DNA from 2 places in the Halomonas sp. HAL1 genome. Region 2 is predicted to be linked to the other one. Evidence: predicted binding sites of a transcription regulator. Region 2 holds the regulator's gene; the other holds the start of a gene.
What was found. Region 2 encodes sigma-54, which starts transcription at its own class of promoters, with help from an activator protein. Its sites were predicted from a motif close to TGGCACNNNNNTTGCTNT; they were not measured.
Positions count from the first base shown of each region.

Region 1: the regulator sigma-54 is predicted to act here: its motif matches at 4,633-4,650, upstream of Q3Y66_RS18685 (amino acid ABC transporter substrate-binding protein).

Region 1 covers NZ_CP130610.1:4,023,247-4,031,120, forward strand. The annotation lists gene Q3Y66_RS18660 (hypothetical protein) at 1-253, opposite strand, end outside; gene Q3Y66_RS18665 (zinc-dependent alcohol dehydrogenase) at 276-1,445, opposite strand; gene ribA (GTP cyclohydrolase II) at 1,587-2,222, opposite strand; gene hemE (uroporphyrinogen decarboxylase) at 2,497-3,609, shown strand; gene speE (polyamine aminopropyltransferase) at 3,609-4,475, shown strand; gene Q3Y66_RS18685 (amino acid ABC transporter substrate-binding protein) at 4,720-5,745, shown strand; gene Q3Y66_RS18690 (amino acid ABC transporter permease) at 5,847-7,037, shown strand; gene Q3Y66_RS18695 (amino acid ABC transporter permease) at 7,053-7,874, shown strand, end outside.
Region 2 covers NZ_CP130610.1:1,553,558-1,561,431, reverse strand. The annotation lists gene Q3Y66_RS07340 (KpsF/GutQ family sugar-phosphate isomerase) at 180-1,166, shown strand; gene Q3Y66_RS07335 (HAD family hydrolase) at 1,230-1,772, shown strand; gene lptC (LPS export ABC transporter periplasmic protein LptC) at 1,773-2,342, shown strand; gene lptA (lipopolysaccharide transport periplasmic protein LptA) at 2,354-2,863, shown strand; gene lptB (LPS export ABC transporter ATP-binding protein) at 2,875-3,624, shown strand; gene Q3Y66_RS07315 (RNA polymerase factor sigma-54) at 3,748-5,163, shown strand; gene raiA (ribosome-associated translation inhibitor RaiA) at 5,262-5,570, shown strand; gene Q3Y66_RS07305 (PTS sugar transporter subunit IIA) at 5,575-6,045, shown strand; gene rapZ (RNase adapter RapZ) at 6,135-7,067, shown strand; gene Q3Y66_RS07295 (HPr family phosphocarrier protein) at 7,113-7,382, shown strand; gene pmbA (metalloprotease PmbA) at 7,386-7,874, opposite strand, start outside.

The DNA of each region.
Region 1 (7,874 bases), 1.8 Mb from region 2:
CTAACACATCGCCGCCAACCCGGCTCCATATAGCTGGTGTAGGATTATCTGAAAGCGCGCCGATACCACTCATTACGCCTCTTGCCCCGCAGGCGCGCAGGCTGTTTTCGCTGCCTTGCATACCGAGTTCACGGGTAATCCTGTCTGGCGCTAGCAGTTGATAAAGCCCGACACCCAGGCTTAGCCAACCGAGCCCTCGCGCCAGCTTATCCGCTGAGCTTTGCGACTGGGCCATGTCTGTGTGCTTATGCATACCTACCTCCATGTCGGTGTATTCAAGGCTGGAGAATTACCTTGACGCAACCATCCTGTTTATCGCGGAAGGTCTTATACATTTCGGGCCCTTGCTCTAGGCCAACGGAGTGAGTAATAACAAATGAGGGGTCAATCTGGCCCTCTTCAATACGCCGCAGCAGATCATCGGTCCAGCGATTCACATGTGTCTGGCCGGTACGCACCGTCAGCCCTTTATTCATTAACGCACCAATGGGGAGTTTATCCACCAAGCCCCCATAGACGCCGGGAATGGAAAGCACTCCCGCAGGGCGACAGACATAGATCATTTCGCGTAATACGTGGGCTCGGTCGGATTCCAACAACATGGCTTGTTTAACGCGATCGTACATGGAGTCCAGTGAACGGGTAGCGTGTGCCTCCAGGCCCACCGCATCAATACACTTTTCTGGCCCCTTACCGTTGGTCAGGTCTTGCAGGCGACTCAGCACGCTCTCTTTATCAAAATTAATGGTGATAGCGCCGCCCGCTTCTGCCATGGCGAGCCGCTCGGGGACATTATCGATCACCACCACTTGCTTTGCGCCCAGCAGCACAGCGCTGCGAACACAAAACTGGCCTACCGGCCCAGCGCCCCAAACAACCACCGTATCGGTAGGCTGAATGTCACACTGCACCGCCGCCTGCCAACCGGTGGGGAAAATGTCGCCTAGGAAGAGTACTTGTTCGTCAGTGAGGGTACTGGGCACTTTAATATGGGTGGTATCAGCAAATGGTACCCGGACAAATTCAGCTTGGCCGCCTGCGTACCCGCCAGTGAGATGGGAATAGCCAAATAATCCCGCACCACCATGCCCAAACGCCTTATCGGCCAATGCTTTATTGCGATTAGAGCGCTCACAGACTGAATAATTGCCACGCTGGCACTGCTCGCATTCACCACAAAAGATAGTGAAGGGAATTACGACACGATCACCTACCTTTAAATTCTTTACTTCACTGCCTACCTCCATCACTTCGCCCATAAACTCATGGCCAAGCACGTCTCCCGACTCCATAGCCGGTATGAAGTGATCGTAAAGGTGGAGATCAGAGCCGCAAATAGCACAGCTACTTACATTAACGATAGCGTCGCGTGGGTGCTCAATTTCTGGATCCGGTACCGTGTCATAGCGAACGTCGTTTTTACCATGCCAGCAAAGTGCTTTCATCGTCGCTTCTCCTTAACCTTTATACCCCTGGGTTAGCATCCTGCTATGTATCAACATAGCTCAGTTGCCGGGCAAAAAAGCTTAAAAAAAAGCAAGTTTCCGAGTCCGATTAAGCATCACGCGTTGCTAGTTTGTTGTTAGTTACCCTTTACGCTCAATATCCACATCGCTGGCCTGGGTAAAGTCATCCAGGGCCATCATATGGCCGAGCTTGCCCGCTTTAGTGGCAAGGTACTGCTCGTTATGGGGGTTCAGGCCGGTGGTGATCGGTAAGCGCTCCACCACGTTCACTCCGTCGCGGGTGAGGGCATCCACTTTGCGCGGGTTATTGGTCATCAACCTTAGTGAGGTGATACCTAAATGGTTGAGCATCGGCACGCACAGGTCGTAGCGGCGCATATCAGCACCAAAGCCGAGCTGCTCGTTCGCTTCGACAGTATCTGCCCCTTGATCCTGTAAGTGATAAGCGCGAATTTTGTTTAACAGGCCTATGCCACGGCCCTCTTGGCGCAGATAAAACAGCACGCCCCGCCCTTCTTCCGCGATACGTTTGAGCGCTTCCTGCAGCTGGTAGCCGCAGTCGCAGCGCATGGAAAAGAGCGCATCGCCGGTCAAACATTCAGAATGTACCCGCCCCAGTACCGGTACGTCGCCAGTCACATCACCCAGCGTTAAGGCGATATGATCCTTGCCAGTGGCCTCATCTTCGAAGCCATGCATCGTAAAGGTTGCCCAGGGGGTGGGCAGTTGGGAAGCGGCAATAAAGCGAATGGTCACAGGTTACCTCGCTGATTGACCAAACCAGTTAACCACACCAGTGTTGGCAAAATGGGCAAGTATTCTAACAGGAAGCGGCGCCCGCCTCACGATGGCAACGCAGCTAAAGTTGGCTAATTAGAGGAGAAAAATTGATCGGGTGCGACGATTTTTGCCACCGGTTACGCCGCCCTAGCGCCTATCTTCAAGTACAATTGCTCACATACGATTTCAAATACGACCCCAAGCACTGCTTCAAGTACGATGCGGGCAAATTTCTTAAGAGCAAGTATTTATGACCACCACACCGTTACAAAATGACCGTTTCCTTCGCGCATTAGCGCGCCAGCCCGTTGACCGCACACCTGTATGGATGATGCGCCAAGCGGGCCGCTACCTGCCGGAATACCGCGCCAGCCGTGCTGATGCGGGCAGCTTTATGGATCTGTGCCGTAATCATGACCTGGCCTGCGAAGTCACTATGCAGCCTTTAGAGCGCTATCCGCTGGACGCCGCCATTCTGTTTTCGGACATTTTAACCATTCCGGATGCGATGGGCCTGGGGCTCTATTTTGAAACCGGCGAAGGTCCTAAATTTCGCAAAACCGTGCGCACCCAGGAAGAAGTCGCTGCACTGAGCGTGCCCGATGCCGAGCGCGACTTGGATTACGTGATGCGTGCGGTGTCGACCATTCGTCGCGAGTTGAACGGCCGCATGCCGCTGATCGGCTTCTCCGGCAGCCCCTGGACGCTGGCGACCTATATGGTTGAAGGTGGCTCAAGCAAAGACTTCCGTCACCTGAAAACCATGCTTTACGATACGCCAGATACCATGCACCAGCTGCTGGATACGCTGGCGCATGCGGTAACCGACTACCTGAATGCCCAGATTCGTGCTGGCGCCCAGGCGGTGCAGATTTTTGATACCTGGGGCGGCGCGCTATCCACGCCTGCGTACCTGGAGTTTTCGCTGCGCTATATGGAGCAGATCGTTTCAGGATTGATCCGCGAACACGACGGTCGCCGCGTGCCGGTGATTCTGTTCACCAAAAACGGCGGGCAGTGGCTTGAGCATATCGCCTGCGCCGGTGCCGATGCCCTGGGGATCGACTGGTCTACTGAGCTTTCCGATGCCCGCGCCCGCGTTGGCCATAAGGTCGCACTGCAGGGCAACCTGGACCCTAACGTACTGTTTGCCCGCCCCTCGGCTATCCGCGCTGAAGTGGCCCGTGTGCTCGAAAGCTACGGCCACGGCCCTGGCCACGTCTTTAACCTGGGCCACGGTATCAGCCAGTTTACTAACCCGGATAACGTCACCGCCTTCATGGAGGCGCTGCACGAACTTAGCCCGCAATACCATCGGGATATCCCCACCCAATCCAACACACCGCATTCAGGAGCCAATTGATGAGCGAATTACGCGACGACCAGTGGTTTACCGAAGTCTTTGATAGCCACGGCAGCGCCTTCTCGCTGAAGATCTCTGAAAAGCTGCTGGATGTGCAGAGCCAATACCAGCACCTAGAGGTCTACGCCACCGAGACTTACGGCAACCTCATGGTGCTGGATGGCTGTGTGATGCTGACCGATCGCGATAACTTCCTCTATCACGAGATGATCGCGCATCCGGCCCTGTTTACCCACCAAGACCCTAAACGGGTGGTGATTATCGGCGGTGGCGACTGCGGCACGTTAAAAGAGGTACTGCGCCATTCAGGCGTTGAGAAAGTTACCCAGATTGATATCGATGAAGAAGTAACGAAAGCCTCTGAGCGCTTCTTCCCATCGTTAGTAGCATCAAATAATGATCCTCGCGCCGAGCTGTTGTTCGCTGATGGCGTGAAGTGGGTAGACGATGCACCTGATGAGAGCATCGATGTATTGATTATCGACTCAACCGACCCGGTCGGCCCTGCGGAAGGGCTGTTTAAAACCGACTTTCTCAAGCGCTGCCACCGTATTTTGAAAAGCGGCGGCGTGATGGTGCAACAGAGCGAGTCACCGCTTTACCACACGGGTTCGATCATTCGTGAGCTACGCCACGATATGCTTGAAGCGGGTTTTAACAGCGTCGCCACGCTGCCCTTCCCGCAGCCGGTGTACCCATCAGGCTGGTGGAGCGTAACACTGGCGGGTAAAGCCATTGATGTGAATGCGTTCCGCGAGCAGGCAGCCGCCAGCCACGAGCTGCCGCTTGAGTACTACAGCGTTGATGCCCATCGCGGCGCGCTCGCCCTTCCTCCGTTTATGCGCAAGGCATTCGCGGCCGAATAACCCCCCCGTTCATCGCGTACTTTCTGTCACCGCTCACCTCAGCTTGCCCTATAAAGGTGCAAAGCGAGGTGGGTGGTAACATTTTTTGCACCTAGACGTTCGTCTCGAATCCATTAAATAGCGTTGAAAAGCGCTGAATTCACGCCTGTACCCTTGTTGGCATCTTCCTTGCTAGGTTTAGTGACATGCTACGGCATGCATAACTATTTTAATGATGGTTTTTAATCACTTCGAGGGAAACTAAATGTTCAATAAAAAACACCTAGCGCTTCTGGCGTCCGCTGGTTCACTGAGCCTAGCGGGAATGGCGACTGCTCAAGCCGACACCTTAGAAGATACTATTGAGCGTGGCGCCGTTCAGTGTGGTGTGAGCGATGGTTTGCCGGGCTTCTCCGCCCCGGATGACGACGGTAATTGGCAAGGTCTGGACGTTGATGTATGCCGTGCAGTCGCCGCAGCGGTTCTCGGCGATTCAGAAGCCGTTAACTACATTTCTCTAAATGCCGTTGAGCGCTTCACCGCCCTGCAGTCTGGTGAAGTCGATGTACTGTCACGTAACACCACCTGGACCACCACGCGCGACACGACTCTGGGCCTAAACTTCACCGGCGTTACTTTCTATGATGGCCAGGGCTTCATGGTTTCACGCGATCTGGGTATTACCAGTGCCGATGAGCTAAACGGCGCCTCTATCTGCATCCAGTCGGGTACGACTACCGAGCTGAACCTGGCGGACTACTTCCGTGCTAACGACATGGAATTCAACCCCATCGTATTTGATACCTCTGAGCAAACCGTGGGTGGCTATCAAGCCGGCCGCTGTGACGTTCTGACCTCTGATACTTCTCAGCTTGCAGCGCTGCGTATCCAGCTAGACGATCCTTCTGCCTCGATGATCCTGTCTGACGTCATCTCCAAAGAGCCGCTAGGTCCTGTGGTTCGTCAGGGTGACGATCTTTGGTTCAACATCGTGAAATGGTCACTGTTTGCGATGATCAATGCTGAAGAGTACGGCGTCACCAGTGAAAACGCTGAAGAGATGCTTAACTCTGAAGATCCCAACATCGCTCGTTTGCTGGGCCAAGACGGCAACTACGGTGAAGGCATGAACCTTGAAGCTGACTGGGCTTACAACATCATCAGCCAAGTGGGTAACTACGCTGAAAGCTTTGACCGCAACGTGGGCATGGGCTCTCCGCTTGAAATCGAGCGTGGTGTTAACGCTCTGTGGACAGACGGCGGCTTCCAGTACGCTCCCCCGATTCGCTAAGCGTCTCGCTTGACCCCGGCCCGCCGCTCTCTTTGCAGGTATCTGTTTAAAGGGCATGGCGGGCCATCTGATTGACCTTCCGTGTAGCGGAGACGCCATCCATGTCTGTTAGACCCAACGTTCGCCCCGTCGGCCACAAGCCGCCGTTTTGGCGAGACCGCGCTAAGCGCGCACTTATTTTTCAAATCATTTTAGTCGCCGTTGTGGCGGCTTTCCTGATCTATATTATCGGCAATACCCAAGCCAACCTGAATGCCCGCGGCATCACCACAGGCTTTAGCTTTTTGGGCAACACAGCCGGCTTTGGTATTGGTCAAACCTTAATCGAGTACTCTTCCCAGAGCACCTACGGCCGCACCTTCGTAATCGGCTTGCTCAACACGCTGCTGGTCGGTGGGCTTGGGGTGTTAGCTGCGTCGATTATTGGTTTTATCGTCGGTATTGCGCGGCTTTCGCCCAATTGGCTGATTGCCAAGTTAGCCAACGCCTATATCGAAACCTTTCGTAATATCCCGTTGCTGCTGCAAATTTTCTTCTGGTACTTCGCGGTACTACGGACCTTACCCAGCGCTAGAGAGAGCATGGCGTTTGGCGAAGCCATTTTCCTGAACGTGCGCGGGTTGTACTTACCCCAACCGCTTTTTGAATCAGGCTTTGGATTGATCCCTGCTACTTTCGTTGTGGCGATCATTGCCAGCATTGCGCTAGTCATGTGGAACAAGCGCCGCCACGAAGCCACCGGTAAGCGCCTGCCGGTTTTCTGGATGTCGTTGGTGATTATCTTTGGCCTACCACTGCTGGTACTGGTGGCGACCGGCGTTCCGGTCACTTGGGAAATGCCGGTACTGCGTGGTTTTAACTTCGGTGGTGGTATTACTATCATTCCCGAATTTTTGGCCCTGTGGCTGGCGCTTTCCATTTATACCGCATCGTTTATTGCCGAAATTGTGCGCTCGGGCATTCAGGCCATTCCTCACGGCCAAACAGAAGCGGCCCAGGCACTTAGCTTGCCGCGCAAATTAGTCTTGCGCTTAGTGGTGATCCCCCAAGCGCTGCGCGTCATTATTCCGCCGCTCACCAGCCAATATCTCAACCTGATTAAAAACTCGTCCCTGGCCACCGCCATCGGCTACCCCGACCTGGTGTCGGTTTTTGCCGGCACCACGCTCAATCAGACCGGTCAAGCAATCGAAGTCATTGCCATGACCATGGCGGTTTATCTAATCATCAGCTTGCTGGTGTCCATGTTCATGAACTGGTTCAACGCTCGCGTTGCGCTGGTCGAACGCTAGGCCGGAGGCGACCCCATGATTCACAATAAAGAAACCATACCTCAGCAGCCGGCTCCGAAAGGCACGATTGGTCCGCTTGCTTGGCTACGTGGCAATCTGTTCAACGGCCCGATTAATAGCATTTTTACGCTGTTGGGCTTGTACGTGCTGTATCTACTGGTGGTGCCAACGGTTCAATGGGCGTTCATTGATGCCGATTGGATAGGCGATAGCCGTGAAGACTGCTCCCGGGTGGGTGCTTGCTGGGTATTCGTCAACGCGCGTTTCTCCCAGTTTATGTACGGTCTCTACCCAAGCGAGGAGTATTGGCGCGCCAACATCGTGTTTGCCATGTTCGCGGGCATTATTGCCTGGATGGTGATCCCTCGCCTGCCGTTTAAGCGCTGGATGGCGTTGTTTGCGCTGCTGATTTTCCCGGTGATCTCATACGTGTTGCTACACGGCGGCTACTTTGATTTACCGCGTGTTTCTACCCACCGCTGGGGCGGCTTGATGCTCACCCTGCTGCTAGCCACAGTGGGTATGGTAGGGGCACTGCCAATTGGTATTGTGCTGGCGCTCGGGCGACGTTCCAATATGCCCATCGTCAAAACCTTCTGCGTGATTTTCATTGAGTTCTGGCGCGGTGTGCCACTGATCACCATTCTGTTCATGGCCTCGGTGATGCTGCCGCTGTTCCTCCCTTCAGAGCTCAGCGTGGATCGCCTTGTGCGAGCGCTGATCGGCCTTACGCTGTTCCAAAGCGCCTATATGGCGGAGGTCATTCGCGGTGGTCTTCAGGCGATTCCTAAAGGCCAGGACGAAGCCGCCGCGGCACTGGGGATGACGTATTGGAAG
Region 2 (7,874 bases):
GTGTTTCTACTGGCCTACCCATTTATTGATAGCGAACCGGTAGCAGGCCGCCTTATCGTCAAAACGCACCCGGGCTAACGTCTCCAACTACTATCTCAACGACTGCCTATAAAGGGTGCCAAGATGTTATTCTTGGTGGTTACTACTTTTTATATGTTCAAGGATTAAGAGAAAACGCTATGCGCCAGCCTCTCGCTCCACCCAGCCTACTACGCGAAAGTGCATTGCGTACGCTGCAAATTGAGCAGGCAGCCATTGGCGGCCTTCAAGCCAAACTAGACGAAAGTTTTGACCGTGCCTGCGAGCTAATTCTCGCCTGCCAAGGCCGCGTGGTGGTGACCGGCATGGGCAAGTCGGGGCATATCGCAGGTAAGCTGGCGGCCACACTTGCCAGCACAGGCACACCAGCTTTTTTCGTTCACCCTGGTGAAGCCAGCCACGGCGATTTAGGCATGATCACCCGTTCCGATGTGGTATTGGCGCTGTCTAACTCGGGTGAAACCGCCGAAGTCACTGCGCTCTTACCGCTGCTTAAACGCCTGGGTACGCCGCTAGTCAGTATGACAGGCCGCCCCAACTCCACGCTGGCTAAACACGCTGATGCGCACCTGAACAGCGGCGTAGAGCGTGAGGCATGCCCGCTCGACCTGGCCCCCACCAGCTCCACCACGGCGGCGCTCGCCCTGGGCGACGCTCTGGCTGTGGCGCTGCTGGAAGCGCGCGGCTTTACCGCTGAAGATTTTGCCCTTTCCCACCCTGGTGGCAGCTTAGGCAAACGCTTGCTGCTGCGCGTTAGAGATCTTATGCACGACGGTGAGCGACTGCCCCAAGTCCCCCTGGGAAGCCCGCTGCGCGACGCGTTATTGGAAATCACCCGTCAAGGGCTAGGCTTTACCTGCGTGGTAGATAGCGATGGCCGCCTGGCCGGGGTATACACTGACGGTGACCTTCGACGCACGCTCGACCAGTTTCACAACCTGCGCGATGTCATCGTTGACGATGTAATGACCCGGCCGGGCAAGTGCATCGGCCCCGATATCCTTGCGGCGGAAGCGGTACGCATCATGGAAGAGAGCCGCATTACGGCGCTAGCAGTGGTTGATGAACAACAGCGTCCTATCGGGGCGCTACATATGCATGACCTGCTTGCCAGCGGCGTTATTTAAGACAGCGGCGTCATTCAGCAATATTACCGACCCGCTTTACGAATTTATTGATAAGGAGGTTCTATGACCTTACCTAATGCGCTACTTGATCGACTCCGCCGCGTGCGCCTATTAGCGTTGGATGTTGACGGCGTACTGACCGACGGCCGCCTCTACTTCCAGGCTGACGGTATCGAAATCAAAGCATTTCATACTCAGGATGGTCATGGGCTGAAGCTTCTCAAGCGAGTGGGTATACATGTAGCGCTGGTGACGGGCCGCGACTCTCCCATGGTGAGCCAGCGCGCCGCATCACTGGGCATCGACCTGGTCCATCAAGGCTGTGAAGACAAGCTTGCCATCCTGCGCGGGCTTTGCCAGCGTCTCGATATAGAGTTAGAGCAGGTGGCCTACTGTGGTGACGACCTACCTGACTTGGCCGCTATTAAGCGTTGCGGCGTCGGCATTACCGTCCCTAATGCGCCCGATTACATGCATACCCACGCCGACTGGACCACGGAACGTCTAGGTGGCCACGGTGCCGTCCGCGAAATCTGCGATACGCTGCTTGAAGCTCAAGGGCACTGGAGCGCGGTGCTCGACACCTACCTGCACGGCCGCAATTAAATGGTTAAACGCTTTAAAGTACGCATCTGGTTAGCCGGACTGGTGATTGCCTTAGGGGCTTTATTGGTATGGCTTGACCCCCGCGGGCCTCAAGACATTAGCATCGATCCCGACGCGCAGGCTCAAGAGCCAGGCCACGTACTGGAAAATGCTGAAATCACCCTGTTCGGCGATAACGGCAACGTTATGCAGTCGCTAAAAACGCCGCGGCTTATTCATACGCCGCAGCGAAGCGAAACCTGGACGGAAGAACCTCAAGCGGTACTGTATGATAGTGAGAATCGTCAGTGGCTGGCTAGCGCCGAAGTAGGCACGCTCAACACTGTTACACAGGCCCTGCTGATGTCTGGCTCGGCCAGACTGATCGCCCCGGATGAAGGCTGGCAGCTTGATACCGAGCTATTGCATTATGATGGCCTTAATCAACATGCTTGGAGTGAAACACCGGTATTACTGCAGCAACCACCCCAGCAAATGAGCGCTTCACGTATGGACGCGTGGCTTAACACCAGCCAGGTCCGCCTAAATGATAATGTGCGCGGCACACACCCCCCGGCCACGCAACCTTAAGAGGAGCCGCCATGAAAGCCATTATTTATACAGCCCTTTTCTCCACCACTCTTTTTGCCCTCACGATGCCGTTATCGGCAATGGCCCAAACGTCACAACAAGCCCCTGTAGAAGTAGAAGCCGACCGCTTAGATCTGGACCAGCGGGCGGGCACCGCCGTTTACACCGGGGATGTAGATATTCGCCAAGGCGAAATGCAGTTGCGAGGCGAACGGGTAGAGATCGAACGCAACGAGGCTGGCGAACTATCGAAAGCGACATCCACCGGCGAACGCGCCTACCTGCGTCATCAAGTTGAAGGCCAAGATGGCCCCACTGAAGGCTGGGCGCGACGGATTATTTATCACGTCGCTGAGCGCCGCGTAGAGCTGATTGACCAAGCCGAGCTGATCCAGCTCGAGGATACGTTCACCGGCGGGCGCCTTGAGTATTTTATTGACCGTGAAGTGATTCAAGCACGCTCTGACGTTGACGGCAGCGAGCCCCAGCGCATACGTATGACCCTTCAGCCTGAACAATAGGGAGCCAAGCCTTGGCAACTACAGACACTGCGCCAATCAAAACCCTATATGCCCATCACTTGGCCAAAAGCTATAAGCGACGTCGAGTCGTTAAAGACATCAATTTAGAGATCTCCCAAGGCAGCATCGTGGGCTTACTGGGCCCTAACGGCGCGGGCAAAACCACCTCGTTTTATATGATTGTGGGGCTGGTGAAATCCGATGCTGGCAAAGTGGGTATCGACGATGTAGATCTAACCCGCGCCCCAATGCATGAACGCGCTGCGGCGGGTATCGGCTACCTTCCGCAAGAAGCGTCTATTTTTCGTAAATTATCGGTTGCCGATAATATTATGGCGATACTCGAAACACGCAAAGAACTCAGCCGTAGCGACCGCGAGCAGCGCCTGGAAGCGCTACTTGAAGATTTTCACATTACCCATATTCGCGACAACCTGGGCATGAGCCTTTCAGGCGGTGAACGCAGGCGTGTGGAGATTGCTCGCTCACTGGCGACAGAACCCGCATTCATTCTGCTGGACGAGCCCTTTGCTGGCGTAGACCCCATTTCGGTGGGCGAGATCAAAACCATTATTCGGGCATTAAAGCAGCGCCACATCGGCGTACTGATTACCGACCACAACGTTCGCGAAACCCTGGATATTTGTGATATCGCCTACATCGTGGGCGATGGTCAAATCATCGCCAGCGGCTCTCCAGCCTCGATACTCACTAACCAGAAAGTGAGGGAGGTTTATTTAGGCGCTGATTTCCGCCTCTAGCTTATTTTTCACTTCTAATTAGCGCTCTACAACAACTTTACTACCAATGGCATGCTTATTGCACTTGCACCTGAGACCTACTCGCACTAGGGTGGAGCATTCTGATTAACGAGTGGTTCTCAGATGGTCATGAAAGCTTCTCTTCAACTGCGCATGGGCACACAGCTGACCATGACACCTCAGCTGCAGCAGGCCATTGCCCTGTTACAGCTATCAACGCTGGACTTACGTCAAGAAATTCAGCAGGCCCTAGATGCCAACCCCATGCTGGAACAAGAGGATGAATTTGGCGAACAGGCTGTCAGCGAGCCCAAAGAGGAAGAGTGGTCAGAGAGCATTCCCACCGAGCTCTCGGTAGATAGTGACTGGTCTGATACCTACCAAGATATGGGCAGTCACGGTGGCACCAGCAGCGAAGGACCTGATTTTGAGCGCCAAGCGGCTGGCCAGAGTCTTCATGGGCACTTGCTGTGGCAGCTAGCCATGACTGATTTTGGCGCGCGAGAGCAACTTGTCGCAGAAAGTCTTATCGACGCGTTAGATGCTAATGGCTATTTAACTCAGCCGCTCAACGACATACGTGAAGGGCTTCGCGCTCAAGGTATCGACGGGCTTAGCCAGCGCGAAGTAGAAACCATTCTGCTTAAGCTTCAGCAATTTGAGCCAACAGGAATATTCGCCCGCGACCTGCGGGAGTGCCTGATGCTGCAGCTGGCCACTCTTCCCGATGATACGCCGTTGCTGGTTCCTGCCCGCCGCTTAGTACGGCAGTTTCTGGAAGCGCTCGGCAAAGATGACATGCGCTTACTAAAACGCCGCCTGGGACTCGATGATAACCAGCTGGCTGATGTCATTCTCCTCATTCGTAGCCTTGATCCACGCCCGGGCAGCGCCTATGGCGATACCGATGATAGTTATGTAACGCCCGACCTGGTCGTACGCCATGACCACGAAGGCTGGCACTTAGAGCTCAATCCTGAGGCATTGCCAAGGCTGCGCATTCAGCCCGACTACGCAAGCTTAATAAAGCGTGCGGATAAAAGTCAGGACAATCAGTTTTTAAAAGAACACTTGCAGGAAGCACGCTGGCTGATCAAGAGCCTCTCTAGCCGCAACGATACGCTACTGCGCGTTGGACGCGAGATTATCACCCGGCAAATTGGCTTTTTAGAACACGGCGAAGAAGCCATGAAGCCGCTCATATTGGCCGATATCGCCGAGGCCGTGGAAATGCACGAATCGACTATTTCCCGGGTAACCACTCAGAAATTTATTCATACGCCTCGCGGCGTATTTGAACTCAAATACTTTTTCTCAAGCCAAGTCAGCGGCCAGGATGGAGACAGCCATTCAAGCACCGCTATCCGCGCTCGGCTTAAGAAATTGGTTCAAGAGGAGCCGCCAGGCAAGCCGCTTTCTGATAGCCGCTTAGTCACGCTATTAGGAGAGGGGGGAATTCAAGTAGCGCGTCGAACGGTGGCTAAATACCGTGAAGCCATGGGCATTCCCTCCTCTAGCGAGCGACGTCGTTTGCGCTAGCACAAATCAACGTTTTAGGGAAACTCTCGACAAGGGCTTTGCAACGCGGCAAAAAGGGTTACAATCGAAGTACAGTCCGATGGATAAGGAGTACGTCAATGCAAGTTAATATCACTGGTCATCACGTAGAACTGACTGACGCCTTGCGTGACTATGTCAACGAAAAGCTTGAACGTGTAGAGCGCCATTACGACAACATAACCACGGTGCAAGTCACCTTATCTGTGGAGAAAGAGCGCCAGCAGGCCGCCTGTACACTGCACGCAGCAGGTGCTGATTTACATGCGGAAGCCCTAGACAGTGATATGTACGCCGCTATTGACGCATTAGCGGACAAAATTGATCGGCAACTCGTTAAACATAAGGAAAAAGCACAAGCTCGCGCCCAAGGCGCAGGCGTGCGTTAATTCAATGACGTTGGAAACCATACTCCCCCCGGAACGGGTTCTCTTTGACGTACCCGGGGGCAGCAAAAAAAGGGTGCTGGAATTTTTCAGCACCTTTATTGCCCAAAATATCCCCAGTCTGGACAGCCAAGAAGTGTTTAGCCGTTTAATTGGCCGTGAGCGCTTAGGCAGTACCGGGATTGGTAACGGCGTGGCTATTCCCCATGCGCGTAGTCCTCACTGCTCGGCCCCGATTGCTGGTTTTTTAAAACTCGCAGAAGCGATTGATTTTGATGCTATCGACGGCGACCCGGTGGATCTGGTGTTTGTATTGCTAGTTCCAGAAGAGGCTGATGACACACATCTCTCTCTGCTCGGCCAGGTAGCTACCATCATGAACGATGCGGATACGCGTCAGAAACTGCGTAAAGCAGGCAGCCAGCGCGAACTACTTGAGTTGCTTACCGCTAAAATTCGTGAGCAAACAACCTCCTGAAAGCCTAAACCTGCCAAGCGGTACTCAACGGCAGGTTGTTTTGCGCTCGCCACCCTTAACGCAGCTTGATCAAAGCAAAGAGAGACTCTATGCAACTTGTGATCATTAGCGGCCGCTCTGGGTCAGGTAAATCTATCGCCTTACAAGCGCTTGAAGATCTTGGCTACTATGCGATTGATAACCTCCCTGCCATGTTGCTGGGGTCGTTGGTGGACGAATTACGCGACCAGGGCGACCGCGCCCATTTGGCGGTCAGTATTGATGCCCGTAACTTGCCTGGCGCCCTGGCACGACTGCCCTCTTTATTAGAGGATTTGCGGCAACGTAAAATTGATTTTCAAGTGATCTATCTGACCACTGATGCGCGCATCTTACTTGAGCGTTACTCCGCAACACGGCGGCGGCACCCGCTGACGCGCGATAGCGAAATGACGCTTGAAGAGGCTATCAATAAAGAAGAAGAAACGCTGCTCGACATTCGTGATCTAGCCGATTTATTGATCGATACCTCGCGGCTATCAGTTCACGATTTGCGTCGTCGCATTACCGACCAAGTCGCCCATCAGCGGCGCGACAAGCTCACGCTGACGCTTGAGTCGTTTGGTTATAAGCGCGGTGTACCGTTGGATGCTGATTTGGTTTTCGACGTGCGCTGCCTGCCAAACCCATATTGGGACCCAACGCTACGCCAATTCACAGGCCGCGATGCGAACATAGTGGCCTTCTTAAGCGGTTATCCTATCGTAGACGCCATGACTAACGATATTCAGGCTTGGCTTGAGCGCTGGCTGCCCGCTTACCAAGATAGCCAGCGTAGCTACATGACTATCGCGATTGGCTGCACCGGTGGGCAACACCGCTCGGTCTATATGGTCGAACAGCTAGCAGAGCGATTAGTACACAGTATGGGCGAAATTCAATTACGTCATCGCGAGTTAGGCTTGCAGTACACATTAAATGAACAGCTAGCTGCTCCGCCCGCCAGCACATCCCAAACCGACGAGCAGCAAGCAACTTCTTAAGCGCTTCTATCCATTAATGACACCACTCGGCGAAAAGGAACCAGGGTGCCAGAAAGAATTCTCACACTTACCAATCAACGCGGCCTGCATGCACGCGCGGCGACCAAACTGGTAAAATGCGGCCAACAGTTCACGGCGACAATACGTGTTCAAAAACAGCAACAGGTCGCTGACGCCGCCAACATCATGTCACTGCTGATGCTCGCCGCCCCTTGCGGTACCGAGCTAACCATCAACGCTGAAGGCGATGACGCCGAACAGGCGCTTGATGCTATTCAAGCGCTGTTCGATGCTCGTTTTGAAGAAGATCAGTAGCTTTTAATCTCCCGCTACGGTCATGGCATCAATTAACCAACTACCCGTGTGAACACTGCCACGGGTATCGGTGTCATCGCCAATCCCCACTAACCCGGCAAACATCCGCTCCAGGTTCCCGGCGATCGTAAACTCCTCGATCGGGTACTGTACTTTTCCATCCTCTACCCAAAACCCTGCAGCGCCACGTGAGTAATCACCGGTCACGCCGTTAACGCCCTGCCCCATCAGCTCGGTTACCCAAATCCCCCGGCCCATCTCTTTTAATAGACTGTCACGGGATTGCAGTGGTGCCACCAAACGCACATTTCGTGCCCCACCGGCATTACCCGTGGTTTGCATACCCAGCCGACGAGCGCTGTAGGAAGAGAGCATATAGCTGGCAATGCTACCCTGATCGATAAAACGATTATTACGGGTTTGCACGCCCTCGCCATCAAACGGCGAACTCGCTGTGGCACCGATTTCCATTGGACGTTCTTCAAGGCTGAA